2 regions of the Rothia sp. ZJ932 genome follow, and region 1 is predicted to be linked to the other one. Evidence: predicted binding sites of a transcription regulator. Region 1 holds the regulator's gene; the other holds the start of a gene.
The links. Region 1 encodes HrcA, which represses chaperone genes, less so after heat shock. Its sites were predicted from a motif close to TTNGCACTCGNNNNNNNCGAGTGCNAA; they were not measured.

Region 1 (5,921 bases):
GGGCAGCTGGGCCGGTAACCACAATATCGAGGTCTTTGGGTCTGATGGTGATACCCGGGAACTGCTGCTCAATGAGTTTCAGCGATGAATCGTGCGCACCCAAGACCGTCACCATTTCACTGCGTGATGAGAAGGTGAAAGTACGAGCCACATTGATGGGACGGTAGGTATCTGTTGTTGGTGTAGTCATATGTCAAGACGCCAGCGGTAGACAGCTGGCAGTCGAACTCCTTAGAGGGTTGAAAGTGACTGTTATTTTTCAGGTTATATCTAGGGCGGGGTGAGCACCCACCCTCCTCACGTTTTTTAAAAGAACTTTTGGTTACCAGGCTTTGCTCCACAGATTCAGTGCAGAGAGAGCAGCGGCTCCCGCGGTTGAGCTACGCAGAACCTCTGTTCCCAATAATCCGACAGAGGCCCCTGCCGCCACTAGCGCGTCCACCTCGGCATCGCTGATACCACCTTCAGGGCCGACCACCACATAAACCTCGGGTACCTGCGCGACGTCTAGAACGCGCAGGTGGTCAGTAAGACGCTGATTGCCCTGTTCGTGAAGGATGAACACAGCAGCACCCTCAGAGGTAACCTCGGCAACCATCTGGGCAAGCTGCTTGGACGAGTGCAAGTCATAGACAGTGGGAATCAGTGCCCGCCGAGACTGCTTAGCTGCCGCTTGAACAGTTTTCTGCCATTTGGCGTAGGACTTGGACGCGCGTTCACCCTTCCAGCGCACAATGGAGCGGTCAGCTGACCAGGGCACGATACCCACCGCACCTAGCTCTGTAGCCATCTCAATCGCCATTAAATCGCGATCGTTTTTGGCGAGTGCTTGCACCAGATAGATGCCAGTTGCCTTAGCCTCCTGCGTGATCGCCCTAATGCGAACAGCTAGCCCTTCTGGAATAACCTGCGCTACTTCCCCCACCAAGCGGGTACCGCACCCATCAGCTATATCAATAGCTTCACCCACGCTCAATCGCTTGACGTTTTTAGCGTGGTGCCCCTCGTCCCCGGTCAGCGTGACGGTATCGCCCACCGCTAACTCGCCCACATCGAGGTCATCGGGGTAGAAAATGGGTGCGGTCATTTTGGTGTACTCCTACTGAAAGCGTTCTTTGAAGCGCGAGAAGAAGCCGCTATTGTGCTTCTGCTCAACGGTTTCACTCACTGCCAAGTCTTCATTACGCGATGCTGCGAACTGCTGCAACAAATCGCGCTGGTGGTCGGTGAGGTCAGTGGGAATCCGAACTTCAAGGTGTACGCGGAGGTTACCGCGTCCGCCCGCACGTAAACGGTTCACGCCCAATTCCTTGAGGGTGACAACATCACCTGACTGAGTGCCGGGCTTAACCAAAATTTCCTGCGGACCATCATAGGTCTCAAGGGTGATAGTGGTACCCAAAGCTGCTGCCGCCATCGAAATAACCATAGTGGCGTGCAAATCATCGCCCTCACGGGTGAAAGTTGAATCCTGGTTGACGTGCAACTCAACGTACAGGTCACCGTTAGGACCACCTGCCACACCCGCTTCACCCTGACCAGCTAGGCGAATACGAGTACCGTCTGCTACACCCGCAGGAATTTTAATAGTGAGCGGCTTGCGCTCGCGCACGCGTCCCTCACCGTAGCACTCGTTACAGGGGGTCTTGATAACGGTGCCGTAACCGTTACAGCTGGGGCACTGCACCGGCTGAACAACGGTACCCAAGATTGACTGCACCTGACGCTGCATGTACCCCTGACCGGCACAGGTATCACAAGTTTCGGGGTGGGTACCGGGCTCAGCTCCTTCACCCGCACAGTGAGAACACACCACAGCTGTATCAACGGTGATTTCTTTATTGATGCCGAAAACAGCTTCACGTAAATCAATACGGACGTTAATCAGCGCATCCTGACCCTGGCGGGTACGGCTTGCCGGGCCCTGGGGCTGCTGGCTGAAGAAGGTGTTGAAAATATCTTCAAATCCACCGAAGCCACTGAAACCGCCACCGCCGCCAAAGCCCTGGGCGTTGCCGTTTTCGTTGCCCGTACGATCATAGATATCGCGCTTCTGCGGGTCAGAAAGAACCTCATAGGCGTGCGATACCCTCTTGAACTCTTCAGCTGCCTCTTCGCCAGGGTTGATATCGGGGTGCAGCTTGCGAGCTTTCGTGCGGTATGCCTTCTTAATCTCTTCAGCGGTGGCATCGCGTGAAACGCCGAGGGTGTCGTAATGGCTGCTCACTAAATATTCTCTTTCTGTAGATCGCTGTGTATTTTTAGAAAAAATGTGGGAGTTAGTGGTTCAAAGTTTTGGAAAGGTAAGATGCTACCGCTCGTACCAGAGTGATATTGCCGGGGTAGTCCATGCGAATGGGCCCCACGATACCTATTTTCGCGGTGTTGTTAAAGCCGTAACCTGTTGCTACCACGGCGGCGTCGGTGAGTGGGTCAAGCTGACTTTCTGCACCGATTTTAACTGAAAATCCCCGTTGATCGTGGGAAAGTTCCTCTAACAACCTTAAGACTACTACTTGTTCCTCTAGAGCATCGAGAATCGGGGCGATGCTGTGAGGAAAATCTTGGGTTGATTGGGCGAGGTAAGAAGTCCCGGCAAAAGTCATACGGTGAGGTTTCGCTTCATCTGCAAGCTGTTGTAGAGCGTCGTTGAGGGCGACGGGGTATGAAGTTTCTCCTGTGCTCGCCGGGCAGACACGTCCTAGTTGTTCCAGGGGTTGCCCGAGGTAGGTGCTACGTAAGAGAGCTGCGATTGCGGCGCTATTAATGTGCTGCCGTTGGCTCTGCCCATTGTGGTCAGTTGCGTCAAACGTCAAGACCCTCTGCAGAACTTCTGCGTTGCTGAGCACCACCAAGACCATGAGCTGTCTATCAGCCACCTCAATAACGTCGATATGCCTAATGGTGAGCGATTCCTCTACTGGGTGCTGAATCACAGCTACCTGCCGGGTGAGTTGCGAGAGCAACCTGACGGTTCGATCCATCAGCTGGTCAATGTCGGTCGCCCCGTCGAGAAACTGGGCTATGGCTCGACGCTGGGGTTCGTTGAGGGGTCTAACTCCGGCTATTTTGTCGACGAAAAGACGGTAGCCATCGTTGGTAGGGATTCTGCCGGCGCTAGCGTGAGGTGCACTAATCAGCCCCTGCTCTTCAAGATGAGCCATATCGTTACGAACAGTTGCACTTGAAACACCAAGACTATGACGCTCAATGAGGGCTTTGGAGCCAACCGGCTCACGCGAATGAACGTAGTCCTCAATAATTGCTTGTAAAACCTGAAAATGTCGTTCACGGTTCATGCGGGGCATCCTCCCTTCTCTACGCAGCAGTCCGATAAAAATTAGCACTCTTAGGTGCCCAGTGCTAACACCAACTCTAATACTGTAGAGGTAGTGCGCTCCAGTTCGTACGCTCAAGGCTCAAGGGTAGCGCGTAGAATACTGATGTAGATACGTGCGCTAACCACCAAGGAGACACTATGAGCCAGCCCTGGGGTGCCCGAGATTTGGGTGCTTTATCTCAACAACACCGTGGTACGGCATCCCGCGCCCTCTACCTAGCGCCTAGGCTTCTTCTAGAGGATGTTGAGAGCGGCTGGGTAGGGGTCGTTGTCTCTTTTGAGACTATCGGAGGCATGCAGGTGTTCGGTCTAGAGGACGCTGCCGGGCGGGTTAAAAAGTTCCCGTTGGGCGCCGGTTTTCTTCTAGAAGGGCAGCCTGTCACGGTGGTTGCACCCAGGAGTAAAAAACAAGCCCCAGTGCGTAAGATTTCCCGTTCGGGCTCCTTTGAGGTTGCCAATGCGCCTGCGAAGGTGGCGCGCGCGTCCCGTCTGTGGGTTGAAGGTACCCACGATGCAGAATTGATTGAGAAAGTCTGGGGTCACGACCTACGTGTGGAGGGCATTGTCGTAGAGCCCCTGCACGGTGTTGATGACCTTGCCGCTGCTATGAGGAGTTTCGCACCGGGGCCGCAGCGTAAACTCGGTATTTTGGTGGATCACCTCATCAGCGGAACCAAAGAAAGTCGCATCGCTACCGAAGCGCTCGCCGTTCCCGGTGCCCGCGGTAACGTGGAAATTGTTGGTCACCCCTTTGTTGATGTCTGGCAGGCTATCAAACCCCAGGCGCTGGGATTAAGCCGCTGGCCCACCGTGCCCCGCAGCGAAGAATGGAAAAAGGGCATGCTCAAACGGTTAGGGCTCCCCCACGATTCGCAGGAAGACATCGCTCACGCCTGGAAGTTCATGCTCTCAAAAGTTAATTCGTACGCTGATTTAGAACCCAGTATTTTGGGACCGGTAGAATCCCTCATTGATTTTCTCACCGACGATGTGAAGAAAGTGTGATATAAATCTTTCGAAGATTTACCGTAAATGTGGGGTTTGAAACTGCGCCCGTTACCGCTCAGTATCTAAAATATTCAAGAACCCCGTAGCCTGTTGTGGTGACACTAACAGAGCTTCACCCTGCTTGATCTTTACCCTTTTATGAAAACGAGTACATCCTTGAAAACAACCTCACAGGTTCCCGCCGAATCGCAGTTTAATGGCACCGCAGCAGCTGCCGGCAAACTGAGCGTTGCTGAAGACAGAAATATAGCGACGCTCGCCCATTTTGGTGGTGTACTGGGTTGTATTCCCTCAGCAGTTATCTACTACCTGTACAAAGGACGCGCGCCTTTCGCCCAGCAGGAAGCCCGCGAGGCATTGAACTTCACTCTGCTGCCTACCATTATTGCGTTGGCATCATTCTTCTTATCAAGCCTTCCCGGCATTGGATGGATTTTCGGTTTGGTAGCAGCGCTAGTGTGGGTTATACTGGCGAGTATGTCGCTCTATGCAGGTATTCGTGTTAACCGCGGCAACCCCTACCAGTACCCACTGAACACCCGCCTCTTCGATGTGATTCGTGTTCGTCGCTAGGGTTATCTGTTTCACCAACAAGTTTTCATAGATAAACCGCCTCTCTTCATTTCATGAAGAGAGGCGGTTTCTTGATTAAAAGAACTGTTTATAGTTCGGGGAGCAACTCACGAGTAACAGCATCGCCCAGCAGTCTGCCATTGAGGGTGAGAACAAGGCGTCCGTTTTTCAAGGCTTCAGGCTCAACTAAGTCTTGGTTCAGCAACCACTGAAGTTTAGCGTCCAGAGCCTGCCCGTGTACCTGCTGTAGTTTGTTAATTGAATACCCCTCAATGGTTCGCACCATGAGCATGATGTCCTCAAAGTTCTTGGTCTTTTCTCCGAGAACTTCACGGGCTGCCGCCGGGGACTGCCCGAGGCAGACCTTACCGGAGTAAGCCACGGGGTGCTTAACATTCCACCATCGGGTGCCATTCAGATGTGAATGAGCACCGGGCCCAACACCCCACCAATCCTGGTTCTTCCAGTAGGCAAAGTTGTGGGTACTGCGGGTTTCCCGCGATGAAGCATAGTTCGATACCTCGTACCAGCTGTAGCCAGCAGCGGTGAGATGTTTCTCTGCCAGCAAGTACATATCTGCCATCAGATCATCGTCGGGCATCTCATACTCCCCACGACGAATCTGTGCCGCGAGCTTGGTTCCGTCTTCAACAATCAGTGAGTAGGCAGAAATATGATCGGGCGCGTAAGAAATAGCGGCTTTGACAGACTTCTCCCACTGTTCCAGACTCTCCCCCGGCGTGCCGTAAATAAGATCAACAGAGACCTGCAGACCGGCATCTTTAGCCCACTGCACCACCTTGGGAACATTCGCTGGGGTGTGGGTGCGATCAAGCACCTGCAAAACCTCCGGCACCGCCGACTGCATACCAAATGAAACTCTGGTAAACCCACCGGCAGCTAAAATCTGTAGGTCTTCAGCAGTCACAGAATCAGGGTTGGCTTCGGTCGTAACCTCAGCGCCCTCTTCAAGACCAAAAAGCTCAACAGCGCGCTGCAA
Region 2 (5,921 bases), 760 kb from region 1:
GGTGCCTATAACCATTAATGCTACCTACCCCTCGGCTGACCCTCTCATTAATGCTGATGCGGCTATATATACAGGTCAGGCGGAGATAACCAGACAAGCCGCCATCTTGCCTACCGCAAACGATGACGGTCAGCTGCTACCTGCGTCCTACCCCTCGGCTGAACCGGTATCGACAGCCACGGCGGCGCTACCGGTTGTTATCCCTCAGCAGACCAAGCGTCGTGCGCCAGGCAAGGCGGTGCGTAGGAGCATTTCGCAGTTTATGCGAGCTGATCAGGCTCTCACTGCTCCCTTGCGAGGGGTTGCCCGCGTGGCACAAAAACAGTTCACTCTGCGCGCCCAGCGCCGCGAAGAAAGCTTTGTGCGTGAAAAAGAACAGGCACGCGAAGTCCTGAATTTTACGGTGCGCTTAGCTGAGACGATGTTTCACTACGGTGCAGACGCTATTGACGTGGACTCGGCAATTGTGTCTGTCTGCTCGACCTACGGGCTCAACCAGGTCGAAATCAGTATCACCAACCAGTCAATTATCATCAACTACGTTTCTGATATTGACCGAGGGGTATATTCACCCGTGGGTGGCACTGAGGAGGACTTACGGTTCAGCCACACGGTGGTGCGGGTGGTACGAACCCTCTCAGAAAATTATGCGGCGCTCAACGATATTTACCGGCTGATTCATGAGATCACTGAATCTAACCTGCCCATGAAACAGGCAGCTGCCAGACTGACCTCTATTAACGAAACCCCTAAACTGTACTCGCCGCTGTGGGTGCTGCTCTTTAACCTGCTCATTGCCGGTAGCTTCACTCTGGGGGTGGGCGGTAGCTGGCGCGGTGCGGTGGTTTCAATCGTGTCATTTACTGTGATTCATTTTTTGGGGCAGTGGTTGGCTAAGTTTGGTCTTCCCGGATTCTTCATGATGATTTTCAACGCCGCTGTTCTTGCCACCATTGCTCTTTACATCAGTGATGATACCTCGATTTTCTATCAGCTGGGCTTCGAGGTTTCTGCCCCGCACATTGTGGGTGCTGGTCTTATGCTCTTTATGCCCACTTTCTTTTTGGTGTCGTGTGTGCAGGACGCTCTCCACGGCTTTCCGCTGACCGCTGCGGGAAAACTTGTAAGCACCGCTATTTCTTTCTTGGGTCTGGCAATTGGCATCGCAACGGCGGTAGAGATTTTGACCTATGCAGGCGCTAGCGGAATTGATCTACAAAAAGCGGTGTTTACGCCACCGCCACTGTGGGTGAGCATCGTTGGCATGGCGGTGGGTAGCATGGCGTGCGCCGGGGTCACTCAGGCACGAAAAACTAATCTTGCCCTGATTATTGTGGTGTCTTTGGTGGGGCAGGCTGTGTACTACGGTTTTAGCACGGCGACGGGGTTAGAGGTAACCCGCGTCAATGCTGTTTTGGCGGCGTGTACGGTCGGCGGTTTGAGCACTTATTTGGCGTATAAACTTTACGCACCCCAAGTGATTTTCTCGGTCTGCGGCATTATGTTTTTGCTGCCGGGTTTGACTTTCTTTAGGGGGTTGTATGCCTTTAGTGTGCATAACAACGAATCCTACGGGGCAGATGGCATGATCAACGCAGGCTCAACAGTTCTTGCCCTCGCTGGTGGGGTGGTACTGGGGGGTTACCTGATGGAAAACGCCATTGCCCGCTGGGGTAGCAGCGCCCGCGCCCAGCGTAAGAACTTCAACCGCTAAGAATCTTTTTAGGCAGAGGCGGGTAACTGCCAGTTCACGGGTTGGGCACCCTGCTGTATTAGCAGGTCGTTCGTGTGTGAAAAAGGACGTGAGCCAAAGAAGCCCCTGGAAGCACTCAAAGGTGAAGGGTGAGCCGACTCAACACAGGGGTAGCCGCCCAGCAAGGGCTTGCACTTGCGCGCGTCCGCGCCCCAGAGAATACCCACCAGCGGCGTTCCGCGCTGTGCGAGGGCGGTGATGGCGCAGGTAGTGATGGTTTCCCAGCCCTTATTGCGGTGCGAACCGGCGTCTCCGGCACCTACCGAGAGCACTCTGTTTAACAGCATGACGCCCTGATTACTCCAGGCGCTGAGGTCACCGTGGGCAGGCGGGGTGATTCCTAAATCTGTGTGCAGTTCTTTATAGATATTCTGCAAAGAGCGTGGCACGGGGCGAACATCGGGTTGCACCGAGAACGAAAGCCCCATTGCGTGACCGGGGGTGGGGTAGGGGTCTTGCCCAATAACGAGCACTTTCACCTCACTCATGGGCCGCTCAAAAGCTCTGAAAGTGACGGACGCCGGTGGTAGGGTGGCGCGTCCGGCGGCATGCTCTTCGCGTAGAAAGTTGCCCATTGCACGAATATTCTCTTCGACGGGCGCTAATGCGTGAGCCCAGTCGGCAGCCATAATTTCGTTGAGCGGACGCGCGGGCATAGGCACCCCACCTTTCACGGTTGAAAATTTCGCGGTAGGGTACATACGTTACTAGATAGAAGGTGTGGCGGTCTCTATGGAATCTGAACGAGAACCTACCGGTGAAGTGATAGATGCAATGGAGCAACCGTTATCCGATGAGGACGGTTTTGAGGAAAAAACCGATGAAACACGGGAACCTGAATCTGACACTCCAACCTCAGCGCTGACTGATATTGAAGCTGCCATTATTGGGTTAGAGAAAAGACGCTGGAAGTACCCCGGCGCTAAAGAGCAGGCTATCCGCCAGCAGTTGAGCTTGAGCCCTATCGCCTACTATCAGCTACTTAACACCATGATTGACACCCCGCGTGTGATTGCTGTTGAGCCTGCCCTGACTCGTCGCCTGCGAGAGCACCGCGATAACGGATGAATTGGGGGAACGGTCCCCCCCGGAGGAATGTTGCCGCTGCGAACGTGTAGCCTAGAACCACACCTTTTCTTTTTAGAGCCCTTTGCACCTCAGGAGTAGCCTCAATGCAGCAGTTTCCCCGCGACGAATTCGATGATGTTGATGAGAGTTCAAAACGCCGCGGAGCGTACCGTGCGCAGGACCCTCTCGCCGGTGCTTCAAAAACCCTGCTACCTCTTATTGGCGCGGGTCTAGCTTCTTTGCTTTTGGGCGGATTCATGTACATTTACTCTCCACAGACATCGGCACCGGGGGCAGCCAAAACTACCGAGGCGAGCGCGTCCGCATCAGAAAGCGAAATCCCCACCGCCGAACCTACCCCCGAAGACACAGGGGAGCCCGTTATCCTTGAAATCTATAACTCTGGTGGAATTACCGGCGCCGCCTCAGATGCAATGAATCTGATTATGGCATCGACTCAAAACGTCACCATCACCCAGGTCGGTAACTGGCAGGGCACCCCGGTTAACGGTTCTATCGTCTACTACGCTGCGGGCTACGAGGACGAAGCAAACGAAGCCGCTAACACCCTGGAAATCCCTTACATTCAGGAGGACCCGACTCAGGCGGTGCCGGTCATTGCGGTGCTCGGACCAGATTACGTTCTTTCTTCGTTGCGCGTTGATAGCGATCAGACGTCTGGCGAATAAAACCATCAAACTTTCACGACGCGCTTGGTAAAAACTGCCCTAGTGGCTGCGGTCTTCGTGCGCTGTGGGCGATTAAAGGAACCTAAACCCCTTGCTATGTTTGCGCTAGAGGTGGCTCAGGTGCCAAGATTGGAATTAGCACTTGAAGTGTGTGACTGCTAACCGCTGTGCTAGGTGATAGCAGCTACCACGCGCAAAAGTAAACTTTTGTGTGAACGGTGAGGGGCGCGCGTCCTGACGATACAGAAAAGTCAGGGTGTTAGACGTTCCGTCCGTCGCGGGCACCGAACACGCGAACACCGACACTACGTCCAGGAGGGCGAAACACCAATGGCAAAGTTGATTGCTTTTGATGAAGAAGCACGCCGCGGTCTTGAAAAGGGTTTGAATACCCTTGCAGACGCTGTCAAGGTAACCCTTGGCCCGCGCGGTCGTAACGTTGTATTGGAAAAGGCTTGGGGCGCACCCACCATCACCAATGACGGCGTTTCAATCGCTAAGGAAATCGAGCTTGAGGATCCTTACGAGAAGATCGGCGCGGAACTCGTTAAAGAAGTCGCGAAGAAGACCGACGACATCGCAGGTGACGGCACCACCACCGCAACCGTTTTGGCTCAGGCACTCGTCCGCGAAGGCTTGCGCAACGTTGCTGCTGGCGCTGACCCGCTGAGCCTCAAGCGCGGTATCGAAAAGGCTGTTGAAGCTGTAACCGCTGAGTTGCTTGAGTCAGCTAAAGAAGTTGAAACCGAAGAAGAAATCGCTGCAACCGCATCAATTTCAGCCGGCGACAAAGAAATCGGCAAGCTCATTGCTCAGGCAATGGAGAAGGTCGGTAAAGAAGGTGTTATCACCGTTGAAGAGTCAAACACCTTTGGTCTTGACCTTGAACTGACCGAGGGCATGCGCTTTGATAAGGGCTTCCTCTCAGGCTACTTCGTGACCGACCCCGATCGTCAGGAAGCTGTTCTTGAAGATCCTTACATCTTGATCGTGAACTCCAAGATCTCCAACGTAAAGGATCTTGTTCCCGTTCTTGAGAAGGTCATGCAGGCTGGTAAGCCCCTGTTGATTGTTGCTGAAGATGTTGAGGGTGAAGCTCTTGCGCTTCTGGTTCTGAACAAGATGCGCGGTTCTATCAAGTCTGTTGCTGTGAAGGCTCCCGGTTTCGGCGACCGCCGCAAGGCTCAGATGGCTGATATCGCTATTCTGACCGGTGGTCAGGTTATTACCGAAGAGGTTGGTCTTTCACTGGATCAGGCAACCATTGACCTGCTGGGTTCAGCTCGCAAGGTTGTTGTGACCAAGGACGAGACCACCATCATCGAGGGCGCTGGCGATCAGGCTTCTATCGAGGGTCGTGTTGCTCAGATTCGCGGTGAAATTGCGAACTCGGATTCTGACTACGACCGCGAGAAGTTGCAGGAGCGTTTGGCGAAGCTGGCAGGCGGTGTGGCAGTTCTTAAGGCTGGCGCAGCGACTGAGGTTGAGCTCAAGGAACGCAAGCACCGTATTGAGGACGCCGTTCGCAACGCGAAGGCTGCTGTTGAAGAGGGTATTGTTCCCGGCGGTGGCGTGGCTTTGATTCAGGCTGGCGTGAAGGCATTTGAGAAGTTGCAGCTTGAGGGCGATGAGGCAACTGGCGCGAACATCGTGAAGGTCGCTATCGACGCTCCCTTGAAGCAGATTGCTGCTAACGCAGGTCTGGAACCCGGCGTTGTTGTTGATAAGGTACGTGGTCTGCCCGTAGGTACCGGTCTCAACGCTGCAACCGGCGAGTACGAAGACTTGATGGCTGCCGGCATTAACGACCCCGTTAAGGTAACCCGTTCAGCTCTGCAGAACGCAGCTTCCATCGCAGGTCTGTTCTTGACTACCGAAGCTGTTGTCGCTGACAAGCCTGAGCCTGCTGGTGCGAACCCCGCAGCTGGCATGGATCCGGGCATGGGCGGCATGATGTAAGTTACCGGCTTATAACTCAGGACGTCGCATCCCCACTCTCAATGCAACTTTTAGGTTGATGAGGAGAGTGAGGACGCGGCGTCCTTGCTTTTAAGCTCCGCAGCGAGGGGGCGTTTTGCCCGCTTCTGCGCGGGCTGTGGGCAAAAAATATTCCCGGGGTGCCTTGCGGCGCTGGTGCGGATGCGGTGGGCGCGTCCTTGTCTGTCATGGGGGCCTCGGAAAGTTGTGTGGTAGTGCTAAGTGGGTATAAGTGGGGACAAAGACTGTGCGTAAGATACCCTACACAGACACTGATTAAACCTCTATCTCATTTAGACTGGGAGACGTATTCACTGCGTGCGGGTAGGGGAACGTTCACACGCCGCGCACAATCTTTCACTTTCGCGAATCTAGGGGAAATTCTGTGAAAAAGACTTTTACTCTCTCCTTGAGCGCTGTTGCGCTGATGGCAT

Region 2: a site for HrcA is predicted at 3,646-3,672, ahead of groL (chaperonin GroEL). Genes of this name have one in related genera too.

What each region holds. Positions count from the first base shown of each region.
Region 1 covers NZ_CP070480.1:1,151,067-1,156,987, reverse strand. Annotated here, with positions in the region: gene JR346_RS05345 (PhoH family protein) at 1-190, opposite strand, end outside; gene JR346_RS05340 (16S rRNA (uracil(1498)-N(3))-methyltransferase) at 323-1,087, opposite strand; gene dnaJ (molecular chaperone DnaJ) at 1,100-2,227, opposite strand; gene hrcA (heat-inducible transcriptional repressor HrcA) at 2,280-3,299, opposite strand; gene JR346_RS05325 (DUF3097 family protein) at 3,479-4,345, shown strand; gene JR346_RS05320 (DUF4870 domain-containing protein) at 4,505-4,921, shown strand; gene hemW (radical SAM family heme chaperone HemW) at 5,010-5,921, opposite strand, start outside.
Region 2 covers NZ_CP070480.1:394,670-400,590, forward strand. Annotated here, with positions in the region: gene JR346_RS01835 (threonine/serine exporter ThrE family protein) at 1-1,714, shown strand, start outside; gene JR346_RS01840 (uracil-DNA glycosylase) at 1,723-2,409, opposite strand; gene JR346_RS01845 (DUF3263 domain-containing protein) at 2,486-2,821, shown strand; gene JR346_RS01850 (LytR C-terminal domain-containing protein) at 2,926-3,510, shown strand; gene groL (chaperonin GroEL) at 3,841-5,469, shown strand; gene JR346_RS01860 (SGNH/GDSL hydrolase family protein) at 5,873-5,921, shown strand, end outside.